DNA from 3 places in the Methylobacterium terrae genome. Region 2 is predicted to be linked to each of the others. Evidence: riboswitches for the same ligand, from Rfam matches in the RefSeq annotation. Region 2 holds a riboswitch; each other region holds the start of a gene.

Region 1 (6,178 bases), 1.5 Mb from region 2:
CGCGTCGCAACTTCCGCGCAGGGCGAGGTGGAAGGCGAGGTAGGCGTGGGCGGGTACCGCGTCGGGATCGTGGTAGCCGGCCTTGCGGTCGCCCCTGTGGCCGCGGTCGGGCTGGAGCGCCACCAGCACGGCGCCCGCCCGCACCGCCCGGAACCGGAAGGCGCCGTCCCGGCAGGCCGGGTCGTCCGCGGGCTCGCCCCACTCGGCGAGGAGCGCGCTGCGCGCCGCCTCCGGCAGCCGGGCGCGCCAGGCCTCGTAGGCGGGAAGCGGCACCGTCAGGCTCTCCTCGCCCCCGGTGAGCCGTCGCATCAGGGCGTCGGGCTCCGAGACGTCCGAGACCGCGAAGCCTTCATCCGCGAGGAGGGCGAGAATCGCTGTCGTGCTCGCCGGAGTGTCGAGCCCGACCGCGAAACCGGCCCGGCCGCCGCGGGCCGGGTAGTCGGACAGCACCAGGGCGAGGCGGCGCTTCGCCCGCGGCGTCGCGGCGAGGCGGGCCCAGGCGGCGGCGCGGTCGGCGGTGGCGCCGATCCCGGCGAAGTCCGGCACGGCGCGACGCTCGCGGAAGCCCTCGACCTCCGGCGCCTCCTCCTTGTGGGAGACGGGGAAACCGGAGAGCCGCCCGTCGAATTCCGGCAGCGCCACCTGCATGGCGAGGTCGGCGGCGTTGAGCCCCCGCGCCGAGGCCGCCCAGGCGTCGCGGCCCGAGCCCACCGTGAAGGCCTGGATCACCGGGCAATCGGCGGCATCGAGGACGAAGCCGGCCTCGTCCCGGGCCGAGAAGGCGGTGGCGGCGACGATGACGGCGGGGCGGTGGACCGTCACAGCCTCCCGCAGGACGGCGACCGCCTCGGGGTCCTTGAGGCTCGCGACGGCCACGATGGTGGGGCTGAGGCCCCGCTCCCACAGGGCGGCCGCGAGCGCGGTCGCCGGCGCGGTGTCGCCGCCCAGGATCGCCGAGCGGTAGACCAGCACCAGGGCGCGGGGCAGGGGCGAGGCGGCGCCGAGGCTCGCGAGGGGCCCGCAGCCGGGGCACCAGGGGAAGCCCCGCGGCAGGGCGCGCGGCGGCTCCGCCTCGACCGGCCGGCCGAGCTCGGCGGCGATCCGCGTGAGGAGCCGGCGCAGGTTGTCGGACCCGCCGGCGCGGAAATAGGCGTCGAGGGTGGCGAGCAGCTCCGGCGCCACCGTCGAGACCGCGTCGAGGCGCGGATCCGGCCGGTCGTCCCCCGGCAGCACCGCGAGCGGGACGCTGTGCGCCCGGCAGGTCTCGGCCAGCCGCTCGACGCCGTAGCGCCAGTAGTCGAGCCCGCCGAGGCAGCGCACCAGCACGAAGCGGGCGCGGGCGATCACCGCGTCGGCGTAGAGATCGACCGAGAGCGGGTGGCGCAGCTGCGCGAGCTTGGCGAGCCGCAGGCTCGGCCAGTCGGGCGGCATCGCCGCCTGGGCTCCCGCGAGCCCGGCGAGGTCGGAATCGGTGAAGGACAGGGCGATGACGTCGCCGGGCGCCTGGCCCAGATCGACCGCCGCCTCGCCCTCGTCGAGGGAGACCGTATCGACGCGCAGGAGGTGCATCGGCTCTCAGGTCCCGCGGACCGGGCGCGGCCGGGGCGGGAAGACGACGCCGTCATAGACGCCGGCCAGCGCCGGGCTCATGCCGAGTTCGGTGAGGTCGATCGTCCGGTCGAGCCCGGCGACGCGCCGCGGCTCGGCCGCCGTCAATCCGTTCGGGCCGCGGGTGCCGCCATCGACGCCGAGGTCGGGCCGGCGGATCTGGCCCGGCAGGGTCTCGACGCTGCCGTCACCGGTGAAGGGGCGGCATGGCTTGCCGCGCAACCGTGTGCGGAACTCGGCCACGAGATTGACCACGACGTCGTCATGGACGTTGCGGGCGCCGGCCATCGGGCGGACCGGCACGCCGCCGACCAGCTCGTAGCGCTCGTCCTGGCGCTCCTGCCAGGCGAAGAACTCCTGCACGCTCCAGCGCCGCGGCGCGGGCTCCGACATGCGATGCCCTCCTCCTGGGCTGGTGTGGCACTGCTCCAGATGAGGCGTGCTCCCGGGATATGGCCTCGGAGGTACCGGTCCGAAAGTGAGAAGCAGCCTCTCCTCTCCCCGCGGGCGGGGAGAGGAGAAGACCCACGACCCGATGCCTCACCCCTTCAGCGCCGCGGCCACCGCCTCCTTGTCGAACCCGGTGAGCCCGATCACCACGAGCGTCCCGTCGCGGTGCTCGGCCGGGCGCCAGGGGCGGTCGTAATGATGGGCGACGCGGCGGCCGACACCCTGGACGACGAGGCGCATCGGCTTGTCGGCGACGGCGCAGAAGCCCTTGATGCGCAGCACGCCCGCGACTTCCGCCGCCTTCGCCACCCGGGCGGCCAGGTCCTCGGGCGAGCCCGCGGCCTTCACCGGCAGGGCCACGCTCTCGAAGTCGTCGTGGTCGTGGTCCTCTTCCGTCTCGTGGTGCGAGGGCCGGGAGGCGAGGTCGTCCTCGGCGGCGGCGTTGAGGCCGAGGAGCACGCGGGGATCGAGGGCGCCGTGGGCGGTCTCGACGAGCTTGACGGCGCGCGGCAGGTGCGCCTCGACCTCGGCGCGGACCCGGGCGCGCTCGCCATCGTCGAGGAGGTCGGACTTGTTCATCACCACGAGGTCGGCGCAGAGGAGCTGGTCCTCGAACACCTCCTCGAGCGGGTTCTCGTGTTCGACGCTGGCATCGGCCGCGCGCTGGGCGGCGAGCGCCTCCGGATCGTCCGCGAAGGCGCCCGACGCCACCGCCGGGCCGTCCACCACCGCCACCACGCCGTCGACCGTGACCCGCGAGCGGATCGCCGGCCAGTTGAAGGCCTGGACGAGCGGCTTCGGCAGGGCGAGGCCGGAGGTCTCGATCAGGATGTGCTCCGGCGGCTCGGGCCGGTCCAGGAGCTTGTTGAGCGCCGGCACGAAATCGTCGGCGACGGTGCAGCAGATGCAGCCGTTGGGCAGTTCCACCACCGCGTCGGCGTCGCAGCCCGGGATGCCGCACTCGGCGAGCAGCGACCCGTCGAAGCCGACATCGCCGAACTCGTTGACGATGATGGCGAGCCGCCGGCCGTCGTTGTGCTCGACGGCGTGGCGCACGAGCGTCGTCTTGCCGGCGCCGAGGAAGCCCGTGACGATGGTGCAGGGGATCTTGTTCAGGATGGTCATGGCTTCACCGGCGCGGGAGGGATGCGGGCGACGACTCCCTTGCGGAACTCCTGCGGGCGCTCGCGCCAGGGCACGATGCCGTCCGGGGTGCCGGCGTAGAGGCCGATGCCGTCGAGGATGACCGCGGCGGACACCGCCGGGTCGAGGTCGCCGTAGACGTAGGTCCAGCGGCCGGGGCTCGCGACCGCGACCGTGCAGGACCGCTTGCAGACCGACAGGCATTCCACCGGCTCGATCCGCACCTGTGCGCCCGGCCGCGCGGCCAGGGCCGCCCGGAGCGCGTCGTGCAGGCGCGCACCGGCGCGGGGGCCATCCACCGGATCGTCGGCGCCGCGGCAGGTCGTGCAGACGTAGAGGGTGCAGAGGTCGCAGGTCAGGCTATCGGAAAGAATAGGCTCGCTCACGCGCTCACCCCCTTCCGGCCGGCGACCGCGCCCCAGGCCCAGCCGAAGGCGAGGCCGAGCACCGCCCAGAACGCGAAGGCGACCGCGAGGGACCGGGCGGCGAACTGCGCCGCGTAGACCGGCGGCATCGCGGAGATCTCCTCCGGCCCGTGCGGGGCGCCCCAGGCGTGCGGGGCGACGAGGAGGGCGAGGCCGAGCCCGGTCGCCACCGGCCCGCGGCGGACCGCGATGAGGTACAGGCCGACCGCGGTCGCGACGGCGGTCGCCACCCACCAGAGCTGGCGCGATTCGAGCGCGGCGGCCGCCACGCCCGGCAGTTCCGGCGGCAGTCCGATCGCCGGCGCGAGGCTGGCGGCGAGGAAGCCGCCGATGCCGAACCTGAGCGCCTCGGAGGGTGTCACCTCCCGGCCCGCGGCGATCAGCACGGCACCGAGGAGGAGCGCGTAGCCGACGCCGCTCACCAGGGTGGCGAGCGCCGTGAAGGCGAGGCGCTGCAGGCCGGGCGCGGGCTGCCACCCGGGTTCGCCGTCGGCATGGTGGCCCGCATGCGCCAGAACGATCAGCGGGTTGGCGGATGCGTGAGCCGGGGCGACGGCCTCGGCGGTCTCGTACTTCTCCGCCGCCAGGATCAGCGGCGAGGTGAGGGCGAATTGCAGGCCTGAGGCCACGCACGCCGCGAGGAAGCCGGCGACCAGGGCCGCGGCGAGCAGACGTTTCGTCATCGGGGGATCACCTGCACGACCAACGGGACGCGGGCCCGCGCCCGGTCGGGGCGCGGGCCGCGCGGCCTCGTTCGGTCAAGCCTTGCTCAGTGGCAGGGGAAGTTGTGGGCGTGGCGCCAGTCGTGGGCGGCGTTGTGCAGGGCGACCACCGGCGCGAAGCCGGAGACGAACAGCAGCCCGATGCCGAGGGCGCCGGCGAGGAGGACGGCGCTCAGGCGCTCGCCGACGAGCGCGGGAGAGAGGGACCGGGTGATCGCGACCATGACGAACTCCTGCCGCCCCACCGGCGGCGTCGAGGAAAGGGGGTGACGGCAGGTCTCCTGGCTCGCGGCCTCTTGAGCCGGCCCGCCGCCTTCCCGGATCGCTCCAGTGGCCGATGGCGGACCGTGTTCGACCGCTCACAGTTGCGGGGGCAGCCGCGGCATGCCGGGGCGATCCCGGTTCCCACGTTCCCTTTTCACCTCGTCGCCGAGGCACCGTCGCGCCGACCCTAACGGGTCGGGGACGGGCTTGCAATCGCAGCCTCCTGCCGCGACACCTCCGGCCCCGAGATTTCGCGAGAGGACAGCCCAGTGCCGGACCCGATCCCTGGCCCGACTCCCGCCGTCCCGCGCCTGACCCTGGTGCTGGGCGGCGCCCGCTCGGGCAAGAGCAGCTACGCGGAGGGGCTGGTCGAGGCGCAGGCCGGACCCTGGCTCTACGTCGCGACGGCCCAAGCCTGGGACGACGAGATGCGGGTGCGCATCGCGGAGCACCGCGCCCGTCGCGCAGCCCCCTGGAAGACCATCGACGCGCCGCGGGACCTGCCCGGGGCGATCCGCGGTGCGGAACCGGGCCGGCCGGTCCTGGTCGATTGCCTGACCCTGTGGCTCACCAACGCGATGCTGGACGACGGCGCCGACCTCGCCGCCGAGACCGGGGCGCTGCTCGCCGCCTGCGCGGACGCGGCCGGGCCCCTGGTCCTGGTCTCGAACGAGGTCGGGTTCGGCATCGTGCCGGAGAACGCGCTCGCCCGGCGCTTCCGCGACGAGGCCGGCCGCCTGCACCAGCGCCTGGGCGCCCTCGCCGACCGGGTGGTGCTGGTGGTGGCGGGCCTGCCGATGACCCTGAAGGGAGATCACCCATGAGCGACGACGAGGCGGCGCGCCACCGCGCCAAGATGGAGAAGCGCAAGGCCGTGCAGGACGCCGAGGTGGCGGGCAAGACGATCGAGAAGGGATTGCTCATCGTCCATACCGGCCCCGGCAAGGGCAAGTCGACGGCGGCCTTCGGGCTGATGCTGCGGGCGCTCGGCCGGGGCTGGCGCGTCGGCGTGGTGCAGTACATCAAGGGCGCCTGGGAGACCGGCGAGCGCCTGGCCCTCGACCGCTTCGCCGATCAGGTCGCCTGGCACACGATGGGGGAGGGCTTCACCTGGGAGACCCAGGACCGCGACCGCGACGTGGCCGCCGCCCGGGCCGCCTGGGCGAGGACCGAGGCGCTGATGGCCGATCCGGCGATCCGGCTCCTGATCCTCGACGAGTTGAACATCGCGCTGCGCTACGATTACCTGCCGCTCGCCGAGGTGGTCGAGCGCCTGAGCCGGCGCCGGCCCGACCTCCACGTCGTGGTGACCGGCCGCAACGCGAAGCCCGAGCTGATCGCCGCGGCCGACCTCGTCACCGAGATGACCCTGGTGAAGCACCACTTCGCGGCCGGGGTGAAGGCACAGGAGGGCATTGAGTTCTGATTGACGGTCCGGGCCGGACCGGGCTACAGGCTCGGCCATGACCAGCCTCCTCCTCGCCGGACTCTATTACGCGCCGCTCACCTAGCGGCGGAGTGCTCGTCATCTCTCAACCGCTGCGACGTGTCGGCGGTTGAGGCTTC
Region 2 (6,178 bases):
CGCGACGCCGCCGGCCACGCCATCGAGGCCGCGATGGCGCGGATCGCCGAAGGGCTCGTCGCCCACGGGGTGCGCCGGCTGGTGGTGGCCGGCGGCGAGACCTCCGGCGCCGTGGTCGACCGCCTCGGGCTGCCGGCCTTCCGCGTCGGCCCCGAGATCGCCGCCGGCGTGCCGGTCCTGCGCACCACCGACCGGGACATGTGGCTGGCGCTGAAGTCGGGCAATTTCGGCGGGCCGGACTTCTTCGCCGACGCGCTGCGGCTGATGCCGTAGCGCCCTCGCCGCGACGCGCTCACCCGCCGACCGCGAGCGGCTCCAGCACTCGGCGAAGGTCGTCGGGCAGCGGCACCGGGCGCTGCGTCGCCCGGTCGACGTAGACGTGGACGAAGTGGCCTTGCGCCGCGGCGTCCTCGTCGTCGTTGCGAAACAGCCCGACCTCGTAGCGCACGCTCGACGTGCCGCGATGCGCGACGCGGATCCCGGCGGTGACCCGGTCGGGAAACGCCATCGAGCGGAAGTAGCGGCAGCCGGTCTCGACCACGAGGCCGATCACCGGGCTGTTCGCAATGTCGAGGGCGCCCTCGGCGATCAGCACGCTGTTCACCGCGGTGTCGAAGAAGGCGTAGTAGACCACGTTGTTGACGTGGCCGTAGACGTCGTTGTCGGCCCAGCGCGTGGTGATCGGCACGAAGCGCCGGTAGGCGGCGCGGGTCTCGGGGGGCGTGCGGCCGCTCAAGGTCTGTCTCTCGAAAAGGGATCGGCGGGACCGGAAGCGTAAGCGGCGCCGGCACCGCCGATCAAGCGCCGCTCAGGCGCCGAACGTGTCCGGATCCGGCCCCATCCGCCCCGCCGGATCGTCGAGGGCCTCGATGCGGGCGCGGTCGTCGGCATCGAGGGTGAAGCCTGCGACCTCGCGGTTCTCGCGGATGCGGGCCGGGTTCGCCGATTTCGGGATCGCCACGTTGCCGAGATCGAGGTGCCAGCGCAGCACGACCTGCGCCGGGGTGCGGCCGTGCTTCTCGGCGATGGCCACGATCGCGGGATCGTCGAGCAGGCCGCCGCGGCCGAGCGGCGCCCAGGCCTCGGTGACGATGCCGGCCTCCTGGTGGAACCGGCGCAGGGCGCTCTGCTGGAAGCGCGGATGCAGCTCGACCTGGTTGACCGACGGCGTCGAGCCGGTGGCGTCGATGACGCGCTTCAGGTGCTCGACCGTGAAGTTGCACACGCCGATCGAGCGGGCGCGGCCGTCCTCGCGCAGGCGCATCAGGGCGCGCCAGGTGTCGACGTACGCGCCGTTTTGCGGCACCGGCCAGTGCACGAGGTAGAGGTCGACGTGGTCGAGGCCGAGGCGCGCCAGCGATTCCTCGCAGGCCCGCAGGGTCTCGTCGTAGCCGTGGCGGTCGTTCCAGACCTTGGTGGCGACGAAGATCTCGTCGCGCGGCAGGCCGGAGGCGGCGACGGCGCGGCCGATCCCGGCCTCGTTGCCGTACATCGCCGCGGTGTCGATCAGCCGGTAGCCGGCCTCGAAGGCGGCCCCGACGATCGCCGGGGCCTCCTCGTTCTCGAGCCGCCACACCCCGAAGCCGAGCTGCGGGATGCGCTTCCCGTCGTTGAGTGTCAGGAACGCGTCGGACATGGGTAGGGCCTCGCAAGGAACGACACCCGATCTGGAGCAGGCCCCGCCGATGTCGAGCCGCCGCCCTACTTCACCAGCGGGCAGCCGCCCTCGGCCATCGGCCGGAACGCCTGGTCGCCCGGCACGGTGTCGAGGAGCTTGTAGTAGTCGTAGGGGCCCTTGCTGTCGGCCGGGGCCTTCACCTCGTACAGGAACAGGTCGTGCACCGCGCGGCCGTCCTGGCGCACCGTCACGGTGCCGAACAGGGAATCGTTGATCGGCTTCTCGCGCATCGCCGCGACGACCTTCTCGCCCTCGATCGTGCCGGTGTCGCGCACCGCCCGCAGGTAGGCCAGCGTCGAGGAATAGACGCCGGCGTGGTTCTCGGTCGGCATCCGGCCGTTCATTCGCTCGGCGAAGCGCTTGGCGAAGGCGCGGGTGCCGTCGGTGCGGTCCCAGTAGAAGGCGGAGGCGAGCTGCAGCCCCTGCGCCGCCTTGAGGCCGAGGGCGTGGGTGTCGGAGAGCTGCACGAACAGGGCGGCGAGCCGCATCTCGGGCATCACCCCGAACTCCGCCGCCTGTTTGACGGCATTGATCATGTCGGCGCCGGTATCGGCGAGGGCCAGCACCTGGGCGCCCGACCCTTGCGCCGAGAGCAGCGGCGAGGCGAAGTCGCCGGCATTGAGCGGGTGCTTGCTCGAGCCCTTCACGGTGCCGCCCGCGGCCTTGAGGGCCACGGTGGCGTCGCGCTCGAGCGCGTGGCCGAGCGCGTAGTCGACGGTGACGAAGTACCACGACTTGCCGCCGCGGCCGGCGATGGCCCGCGCGGTGGCCGAACCCTGCGCCCAGGTATCCGAGACCCACTGCACGGTGGTCGGCGCGCAGGCCTTGCCGGTGAGGTCGGAGGTGAGCGCGCTCGAGGCCAGCGCCACCCGGTGCCGCTCGCGCATCAGGTTCGACACCGCCAGCGCCACCGCCGAGTTCGGCAGGTCGACGATGGTCGAGACGCCGTCCTGGTCGAGCCAGCGGCGGGCGGTGGCGAGCCCGATATCGGGCTTGTTCTGGTGGTCGGCCGAGACGACCTCGACCTTGAGCTCGCCGGCCTCCTTGGCGAAGTCCTCGACGGCGAGCTGCGCCGCGGTGACCGAGCCGGTGCCGGCCTGGTCGGCGAAGGGCCCGCTCATGTCGCTGAGCACCCCGATCTTGATCGGCGCCTTGGCGTCCTGCGCGAAGACGGACGTGCCTGCGAGCAGCGACAGGGCGAGGCCGGCGGCCCAACAGCGGAACGGCATCAGGAAACCTCCCAGGGAATCTTTGTCAGATCTTAGACGCGGCCCAGCCGGGCCGGCTCGCGGTCTTGTATGTCAGGGGTCCGGGGCGGCGTCGATGCGGATCGCGCGGCGTGGTTGAGAAAGCTGGGGTGCGGTGCGAGCCACGCCGGAAACCTTCCCCCTCTGCGGGGGGAGGGTCACGGGCGCGAGAAACGGGCGGGCGACCATGGGCGTCACCATTGCTCCTTCGTTACCGAACGGCTAAGCTCTGACTCGACGGTTCCCTTCGGGGATCAAAAGGGAACGCGGTGAGGGCTCGCCCGATGCCGCGGCTGCCCCCGCAACTGTGAGCGGCGAGCCTTCCATCACGTACGTCACTGGGGACCGTCACAAGTCCCTGGGAAGACGATGGCAGGCGACGACCCGTGAGCCAGGAGACCTGCCGTCAGCCGTGGTCACACGCGAGCACGTCGGGCGGGGTGTCCTGATGGGTGTCGAGGCGGGCGCGTAGGCCTCCGCCCCGCTTTCGTTCGCGGTGACGTGCCACAGCCTCGCGCCGTCCCGCCATGCCGCCCGCCGCCCTCCTCCGACCCGCCGATCCGGTGCGCCTCGCGCGCGGCCGACCCCGCGCGCGTCGACCCGGAGGGCACATATGTAACTTTATAACGTTACATATGCGATGGAAGCGGCTAGGGACGGAGCGACAGCCTGCTCCGGAAACCATCATGCCCGCGCGCCGCGCCCCCCGTCACGCCACCTTCGCCGTCGCCCTCGCCGCCCCGCTGCTCGCCGCAAAGCCCGGCGCGGCGGAGGATCTGCCCCTCGACGCCATCGAGGTCGCGGGCACCCGCAGCCGTGAGGCCGCCGCCCCCGCCTCAACCTCGCGACGCCGTCGCGCTCCGGGTCCCGGCTCGGCCTCACCCCGCTCGAGACCCCGGCGAGCCTCGACATCATCAGCGGCGAGACCATCCGGGCCCGGGGCCAGAACACCGTCGACGACGCGGTGACCCAGAACGCCGTGGGCATCACCAGCATCGCGGCGCCGGGCAACGGCAACCTCGCCTTCACGGCGCGGGGCTTCGCCGGCGCCGGCTCGGTGCAGCAGCTCTACGACGGCACGCGGCTCTACGTCGGGGCGGGCACGGTGACGTTCCCGTTCGACACCTGGTCGGCGGAGCGGATCGAGGTCCTGCGCGGCCCGGCCTCGGTGCTCTACGGCGAGGGCGCGATCGGCGGCATCATCAACGTGGTGCCGAAGAAGCCGGTCTTCATCCCCGTCGGCGAGGCCCGGGCGGCGATCGGCTCGGACGGCGTGGCGCGGCTCGCCCTCGATACCGGCGGCCCGGTCGGCGAGGACCTGGCCTACCGGATCAACCTCAGCGGCAACCGGGCGGACGGCTGGGTGAAGCCCGACGGCGACTTCCGCAACATCGCGCTGTCGGCCGCGGCGACGTGGCGGGCGACCCCGGATCTCAGCGTCACGCTCTCCCACGACCTCGGCTACAACGAGCCGACGCGCTACTGGGGGTCGCCCCTCGTCGGCAGCCGGGTGCCCGACCGGCTGCGCTTCACCAACTACAACATCCGGGATTCGCAGATCGCCTGGTTCGACAACTGGACGCAGCTGCGGACCGAGTGGAGCCCCACTCCCGACATCACGATCCGCAACACCGCCTACCGCCTCTCGACCGAGCGGCACTGGCGCGACGTCGAGCAATACACCTACCAGCCCGCCACCGGCCTGATCCGGCGCGACGACTACATCGAGATCCGCCACCACCAGGAGCAGATCGGCAACCGCTTCGACGCGACCTTCCGCGGCAGCCTGTTCGGGTTCAGGAATTCGGTGGTGGTCGGCTTCGACGTCAACCACATCGATTTCCGGCGCGACAGCAATTCCCCGTTCGGCGGCGAGAGCTTCGTCGATCCGTACACCTTCGCGCAAGGCCGCTTCATCAACCTCGCGGGCACCCGCACCGACATCGTCTCGCGCACCCGCCAGGCCTCGGTCTTCGCCGAGGACCGGCTGGAGCTGTCGCCCCAGCTCGCCCTGGTGACGGGCGTTCGCTACGACGCGCCGACCGTGGCGGTGAGCCGGCCGCTCGCGGGAACGGCCTTCGAGAAGACCTTCGATTCGGTGAGCACTCGCGTCGCCGCCGTCTACACCCCGACGCCCGACCTCGCCCTCTACGCGCAATACGCCACCGCCGCCGATCCGCTGGGCAGCCTGATCACCACCAGCGTGTCGCAGGCGCAGTTCCAGCTCGCCACGGGAAGCCAGGTCGAGGTCGGCGCCAAGGGCCTGTTCGACGGCGGGCGCGGCGAGTGGACGGTCGCGGCCTACCACATCCGCAAGGACAACCTGCTGACCCCGATCCTCGACCGGCCGACCGAGGTCGCGCAGGTCGGCAGCCAGTCGTCCCGCGGCGTCGAGGTCGCCTTCGCCTACCAGCTGTCGGAGGCCTGGCGCATCGAGGCCAACACCGCCCTGCTGCGGGCCCGCTACGACGCGTTCTCGCAGAATACGGATGCGGGCCTGGTCTCGTTCGCCGGCAGGGTCCCGGTCGACGTGCCCCAGCGCGTCACCAACGTCTGGCTCAGCTTTGCCTTCGCCCCGGGCTGGGTGGCGCGGCTCGGCGTCAACGACGTCGGGCCGGTCTTCAGCGACTTCGCCAACACGTTCCGGCGCCCGGCCTACACGCTGCTCAACGCCACCCTGGACTGGCAGGTGACCCCGACCTCGCGCCTGTCGCTGCGCGGCTACAACCTCACCGACCAGCTCTACGCGATCTCGGGCAACAGCAATTCCTGGCTGCTCGGCCGCCCGCGCTCGGTCGAGCTCGCCTACCACGTCACGTTCTGATGCCGGCCTCGCCCGTGAGACGCGCGGTCAAGCGGCTGAAGCGGTGGCTGCATCTCGGCCACCGCTGGCTCGGCATCGCCACCGGCCTCGTCTTCGCCGCCTGGTTCGTCTCCGGGCTGGTGATGCTGTGCGTCGGCTTCCCGGCGCTCACCGAGGCCGAGCGGATCGCGGCCCGGCCGCCGCTCGCCCTCGACGCGGTGCGGCTGACGCCCCAGGAGGCGATGGAGCGGGCCGGCCTCGCGCGCTTCCCCGCCCGCCTCACCCTGGCGATGCGGGGCTCCGAGCCCGCCTACTGGATGACCGGCGCCGAGGGGACGCGCCGGGCCGTCTCGGCGGAGACCGGCGCGCCCTTCCCGCCCCTGACCCCCGCGGGCGCGGAAGCGCTCGCCGCCACTCACCCGGCGGCCCGGTCCGTGGCCGATCTCGGAC
Region 3 (6,178 bases), 1.7 Mb from region 2:
AATGGCGCGCCGCATCAGAACCGCACCGACACGGTGCCGGTGAACCGGCGCGGCGCGCCCGGGAAGACCCGCAGGGTGCTCAGCGACGAGGCGTAGTAGGTGGTGTCGAACACGTTCTCGACGTTCAGGCCGAAGCGGAAGTTCTCCCAGCGGTAATAGGCGAGCGCGTCGACCGCGATGTAGCCCGGCAGCCGGAAGGCGCCGCCATTGGCGTCGCCCGCCCGCTCGCCGACCGCGCGCACGCCGCCGCCGATGCCAAAGCCCTTCCAGGGCCCCTCCTGCGCCTCGTGGACGGCGAGCAGGCTGCCGCTGTGGCGCGGCACGTTGATCAGCGGGGCCCCGACCGGCAGCACGTTGTCCTTGGTGACGACCGCGTCGGCGAAGACGTAGCCGGCCAGGATCTTGACGTCCGGCGAGAGCTGGCCGGCGGCCGTGAACTCGAAGCCCTGGCTGCGGACCGCGCCGGCGGCGAGGGAGAACCCGGTGTTGTTGGGATCGGGCGTGAGCACGTTCTGGCGCTCGACCCGGAAGGCGGCGCCGGTGAGGCTCAGGGCGCCCCCGAACAGGTCGAGCTTGGTGCCGACCTCGTAGCCGAGGCCGGTCTCGGGCGCAAACGGCCCGCGGAACGACGAGGCGGCGGCGTCGGGCCCGATATTGGGCCGGAAGCTCGTGCCGACATTGGCGTAGAGCGCGAGTTCCGGCAGCGGCTGGTAGACGAGGCCGGCCCGCGGCGTCGCGGCGAAGTAGGTCTGGTCGGTCCGGACGCCGGTGGTGCGCTCGCGGAACGACTGCTCGAAGAAATCGAAGCGCGTGCCGAGGAGCGCCTTCCATTCGGGAGAGAGCGCGATCTGGTCCTGGGCGTAGAGCGCGGTGTTGGTGATCCGCTCGACGCCGTTGGTCTGGAAGGCGAAGGGCGGGGCCGGCTGGCCGTAGACCGGGTTGTAGATGTCGAGGGAATACGGGTTCTGCTGGAAGCGCGAGCGGACCTGCTGGTAGCGGCCGTCGGTGCTCTCGCGCTCGAAGCCGAGCAGCAGGGTGTGGCCGAACCCGGCGGTATCGAAGCGTCCGACTAGCTCGGCCTGGCCGAGGGCGACGTCGGCGCTGTAATTGCGGAAGTTGCGGTCGCGCAGGACAGTGCGGTTGTCGGCCGCCAGGCGGCGCACCTCCACCGCCTCGCCGACGAGCGAGTTGGAGTTGAGGTAGGTCGCGAGCCGCAATTGCCAGTCGGCGTCGAAGCGGTGGTCGACCCGGATCTGCATCGAGTCGTTGGACTGATCGATGCTCTGGCCCGGCTCGCCGAGGAAGCGCGAGATCGGCAGGAATCCGAGCCGGTTGTTGATCGCGATGACGCCGCGGTCGAAGACCGCGCGGTTCCTCAGGAACTCGGTCTCGACCGTGACCTTCGTGTCGGGCGTGACCTGCCAGCTCACGACCGGGGCGACGAAGAGCCGGTCGCCGTCGACGAAATCGCGAAAGCTGTTCTGGCGACCGGCGGCGAGGTTGAAGCGGTAGAGGAGCGTGCCGTCCTCGTTGAGGGCGCCGCCGGAATCGACCGTGCCGCGGAACTCCTCGAACGAGCCCCAGAGCCCGCCCATCTCGACGAAGCGCTCGCGCGTCGGCTGCTTGGTGATGATGTTGACGAGCCCGCCCGGGTCGCTGCGCCCGAACAGGCCGCCGCCGGGGCCCTTCAGCACCTCGATCCGCTCGACGTTCTGGGTGTCGGGCGGCGGCGGGAAGCCCCGGTTGAGCGGAAAGCCGTTCTTGTACAGCTCCGAGGTGGTCACGCCGCGGATGGCGTAGCTGAAGATGGTCAGGCCACCGAAATTGTTCTGCTGCGCGACGCCCGGCGTGTAGGTCAGGACCCGGTCGACGCGGGTGGCGGCGAGGTCGGTGATGACCTCGCGCGGGGCGACCGTCACGACCTGCGGCACGTCGCGCTGGGGCGTGTCGGTCTTGGTGCTGCTCACCGCCCGGTCGGCGCGAAAGCCCGGGGTCGGGCCGACCAGCCCGATCGCGCCGGCGGCGACGGTCGGGATCGCGGACGAGCCCGGCGCGGGATTGCGCGGGCCCTCGACCACCACCTCGTCGAGGGCGATGCTCTCCTGGGCCCGCGCGGCGGGCGCCCCGAGGCCGAGGGCCACGGCGCCGGCCAGGGCCCCGGTCGTGCGGGCGCGGCGGGACTTTGCGGAAGCGGGGCGATGCAGCGGCGAACGGCGATTCACGACACACTCGAGGTTGCCGCGTCGGCGACCCGGGCGAGCGGCGGGGTGGCGCATTTCGCGCGGCAGCCCCGAGCGCTCCCCGGGCCCACTGCCCGCGGATACGTGACCGCGCCGGCAGGCGCGCACCAAGGCAGGTCTCTACCCAAGACAGGTCTCTACCCAAGGCAGGTATCCTGGCTCGCGGATCAGTCGCTCCCGCCTGGCCTTCCCGGTGCGGCGCACCAGTGGCCGTCGGCGGCGGAAGCTCTCCGCTCACAGTTGCGGGGGCAGCCTCGGCCTCGCTCCGCGAGGAGCTCACCGAATTCCCTCTTCGCCCCGGGCCGTCGCCCGGGGAACCTTGGCGGAAATCAGAATGGCAGCCCGCCTGCCGCAGCGCAACACAGCAGAAACGAAACGTAATAATGTTGCACAGGCTGTGTCGCCATGGACACACCGGCCTCGAGGTCTGCGGACGGGCTCAGGGGCCGCGCAGGAACGCGGCGGTTGCCGGGTGCAGCCACTCTGCCGGCACCGCGTCCTTCAGGTCGCGCGGGTCGCTCGGCCGCTCGTTCGGGAGCAGGCGGGCGAGGACGGGCTTCGCCCGGTCGACCGCCGCGACGAGACGGGCGACCACCGCTTGGTCGAGGCCGGGTCGGCCGAGGACGAAGCTCCACGACCCCACGGTCTCGATCGCCTCGCCCTGGCTCGGGAAGGTACCGGCCGGCACCGTGATGCGCCGCAGGGACGGGCTCGCGGCCAGGGTCGCGCCGATCGCGGTCGCGGAGGGCCCGAGGAAGCGGGCTCCGCCCGGTGCCTCGGCCATCGTCCGGAAGCCCGGCCAGCCGGTGCCGCCGCCGAACAGGGCCGCGGCCCGTCCGTCACGCACCATCGTCGGGCCGTCGCCGGCGTGATCGAGGAGGATCGGAGAGATGTCGCGCTCCGGGTCGAGGCCGGAGCCGCGCAGGACCGTGCGGGCCATGGCGGTGAGGCCGGAGCTGCGCGTGCCGAGTGCCACCGGCCGGCCGCGCAGGTCGTCGACGCTGCGGACCGGGCTGTCGGCCGGCACCACGAACAGGCCCGGCGCCGCGTAGACCGGGGCGACCACGGTGATCGCCGGGCCGGCGCCCTGCCCCGCCAGCGCCTCGTAGGCGTACTCGCCCTGGACGAGGCCGAGATCGACCTGCGCCTCGCGCAGGAGGACGAGGTTCTCGGTCGAGCCCTTGCTGGCGCGCAGGTCGAGGATGAGGTCCGGATCGACCTCGCGGAGCGCCGCCGCCAGCGCCGCGCCGTAGGCTGGGAACCCGCCGCCGGGCGTCGCGGTGGCGAGGACGAGGCGCAGGGGCTCGGCGGCGCGGGAGGCGGGCGGGGAGAGCAGGAGACCGGCGCAGGACGCGGCGGCGATCAGCCAGGGTTTCAGCATGCGGTCGCGTCCTGCGTCGTTCCGGCGGCGCCGTGATCCTCCGCCTCGGTCCGGGCTCCGCCTCGCGGCCCCGGACTGAGGCGGAGGGTGCGGACACCGTCGCGGGAGACCCGCGGATGCCTGGACGGGCGGCGGGTCCCGGAACCGACGTCGTGGTGGAAGAGGAGGCTCGCCCTCAATGCGCCGGCGCCGGCGCCGCGGGCGCCGCGATGTCCGGCTGGAGCAGCGAGACGGTGATCGCCCGGGTGACGTGCTCGGCCATGCAGCGATAGCCGAGATCGGCGAGGCGGAAGCCCGCGCCGGCCTGCGCCGTGTCGCCCTTGAGGGCGCTGATCGCCCGCGTGGCGAGGTAGCGCATCGCCTCGTAGCGCTGCACCAGCGGCACCTGCTCGCGCTCGGCGACCTTCTGGATCGCCTGGACGAACTGGCGGTAATAGTCGTCCTTGGCGAGGCTCGCGGTGTACTGGGGATCGACCAGCACCACGTCGATGCCGTGCGACTTGATCCAGGCCACGGTCTCGGCCAGCGACTGCGAGAACTCGTCGATGTCGACGCGGGCGAGCGCGTCGTTGCCGCCGACCTGCCAGACCACGAGGTCGGGCTCGATCTCGGCGACCTGGTTGCGCAGGCGCTCCGCCGCCCCGAAGGCGATCTCGCCGGAGACGCCGCGGCTCTCCACCGTCACCTCGATGTCGGGCAGGGAGCGGGTGAGCGCGTCCTCGAGGCGGACGGGATAGGTCGCCGCGGTGCCGATGCCGCCGGAATTGGAGCCGATCGTCAGCACCTGGACGGCCCGGTGCTCGCGCAGCGCCTTCTTCACCGCCTTGAGCTTGGCGAGCGTGTAGAGCTTGGAGCCCGGCACCCGGCACTCGGGCGAGAGGCTGGGATCGGGCGCGTCCGGGCCCGGTGCGGTGGCCTGGAGCGCCGGGATCTCGGCCAGGGCCGGCTGGGCGGGTGCCGGAACGGCCTGGGTCGTGGCCGGGCCTTGGGACTGGGCTCCCTGGGGTTGGGGCGCTTGCGTCGATTGCGCCAGCGCGAGGCAGGACGCCATGGCGAGGCTCACGCCGCCGAGGAGGGCCGGGGGGAGCGAGAGCGCCATTCGACGAACCATGCCGTGAAGGAGAGTGAGGCCAGCCCGCATCCTACGACAAAGACGTCGGTCGCGAAACCTCCCCCGGTCCAGAAACGAATCAGTTGTGCACCGAGGCTGGCGACCGATCCGACCGAGAACACCGCCAGCGAATTGCGCCCGAGCCCGGCGAGCTGGTCCGTGAGCCAGCGCGCCCGGGGCTGGACGAGGCCGAACACCGCCTGGAACGCGAGCATCACACCCAGGAAGTGCACCAGCCGGGCGGGCGAGAGGTAGGACTTGTCGAAGATGAACAGGAGCCGCGGCTCCGGCACCGCGAGAGGGTCGGGCCGCAGGTTGAACCAGGACAGGACCGCGCCGACGAGCACGATGACGATGCCGAGCGGCATCAGCCGGCGCCGCCAGGCCAGGAACCGCTCCGAGCTGCGCCGCCATTCGTGCGCGGCAAAGCCCAGCACCAGCAGCAATTGCCAGCACAGCGGGTTGAAGAACCAGTGGCCCTCCACCGGCCAGCTCGGGATGTTGATCTCGAACACCAGGCTGACGGCGTAGAGCGCGACGGAGAGACCGATCGCCAGGCCGAGATGCACCCGCGACAGGAGCACGAAGGCCGGGGCGAGGCCGAGCAGCACGACGTAGAGCGGCAGGATGTTGAAGAACCCGAGCTGGTGCAGCAGCGTGACCCAGCCGACGGTGGCCTGGATCGGGTCGCTGAAGATCGGTCCGGCATTGTGCCACTCCACGAGCAGCGGGTTGTCGAGGTAGAGCGCGGCGCCGGCCAGCATCGCGAGCGCGATCGCCGTGATGACGAGCTGCGCCCGGTAGACCTCGACCATGCGCGAGAGCAGCCGCAGCACCGTGCGGAGCGCCGGCTCCGGCACGCCGTCGCGCCCGCGGGTGGCGATGCCGATCGACCAGCCGGCCAGGAACACGAACAGCTCGGCCGCGTCCGAGATCCCGTACTGGGAATAGGTGTAGTTCTGGAAGACGTTGCCCGGGATGTGATTGATGAAGATCGTGATCAGGGCGATGCCGCGCCAGAAGTCGACCGCATTCGCTGCACGCATGTGGCTCGTGGTCCCTCTTGCCGGTCTTGCGGGCTGCCGCGGCCGGGGCGGAAGCGCGCGAGGCTGACATCTAGCGCATGGCTCGGCGGCCCGCGCGGCCGAACCGGCCGCTCCGGGGGTCGTCGTGGGGCGCCTGCCCTACTTCACGATCCGGTCGAGGCGGTTGTTGACGAAGAAGTACAGCTCCTTGGCGCCCGGCTCGGTGTAGAGCACCTGCACCTCGCGCTGGCCCCGCCCGCTCTCGCCGACCAGCACGTCGGTCGGCGGCTTGCCCTTGAGGCGCACCAGCTCGCACTCGCCGATGCCGGGGGCGATCTCGGCGGCGGTCGCCGGGACCGCGCCGGTGCAGGTGCCGTCGGCCGCGAGCGTCGGCCCCCAGGAGGGCGTGGGCGGCGGCGGC

The links. A riboswitch is a leader RNA that binds a small molecule or an ion and turns the genes downstream of it on or off. The one in region 2 is predicted to bind cobalamin.
Region 1: linked by a shared signal. The riboswitch ahead of DK419_RS17285 (CbtB domain-containing protein) and the one ahead of DK419_RS10200 (TonB-dependent receptor) in region 2 are both predicted to bind cobalamin.
Region 3: linked by a shared signal. The riboswitch ahead of DK419_RS18420 (TonB-dependent siderophore receptor) and the one ahead of DK419_RS10200 (TonB-dependent receptor) in region 2 are both predicted to bind cobalamin.

The regions. Positions count from the first base shown of each region.
Region 1 covers NZ_CP029553.1:3,757,881-3,764,058, reverse strand. The annotation lists gene cobN (cobaltochelatase subunit CobN) at 1-1,569, opposite strand, end outside; gene DK419_RS17305 (Uma2 family endonuclease) at 1,576-2,001, opposite strand; gene cobW (cobalamin biosynthesis protein CobW) at 2,149-3,183, opposite strand; gene DK419_RS17295 (DUF1636 family protein) at 3,180-3,587, opposite strand; gene DK419_RS17290 (CbtA family protein) at 3,584-4,309, opposite strand; gene DK419_RS17285 (CbtB domain-containing protein) at 4,396-4,572, opposite strand; cobalamin riboswitch at 4,603-4,805, opposite strand; gene cobU (bifunctional adenosylcobinamide kinase/adenosylcobinamide-phosphate guanylyltransferase) at 4,924-5,436, shown strand; gene cobO (cob(I)yrinic acid a,c-diamide adenosyltransferase) at 5,433-6,038, shown strand.
Region 2 covers NZ_CP029553.1:2,277,607-2,283,784, reverse strand. The annotation lists gene otnK (3-oxo-tetronate kinase) at 1-273, shown strand, start outside; gene DK419_RS10215 (acyl-CoA thioesterase) at 293-736, opposite strand; gene DK419_RS10210 (aldo/keto reductase) at 809-1,636, opposite strand; gene DK419_RS10205 (ABC transporter substrate-binding protein) at 1,702-2,907, opposite strand; cobalamin riboswitch at 3,147-3,347, shown strand; partial or broken gene DK419_RS10200 (TonB-dependent receptor) at 3,612-5,749, shown strand; gene DK419_RS10195 (PepSY domain-containing protein) at 5,764-6,178, shown strand, end outside.
Region 3 covers NZ_CP029553.1:3,978,139-3,984,316, forward strand. The annotation lists gene DK419_RS18415 (hypothetical protein) at 1-15, opposite strand, end outside; gene DK419_RS18420 (TonB-dependent siderophore receptor) at 15-2,141, opposite strand; cobalamin riboswitch at 2,369-2,577, opposite strand; gene DK419_RS18425 (TAXI family TRAP transporter solute-binding subunit) at 2,680-3,621, opposite strand; gene DK419_RS18430 (SGNH/GDSL hydrolase family protein) at 3,797-4,720, opposite strand; gene DK419_RS18435 (OpgC family protein) at 4,681-5,778, opposite strand; gene DK419_RS18440 (hypothetical protein) at 5,917-6,178, opposite strand, start outside.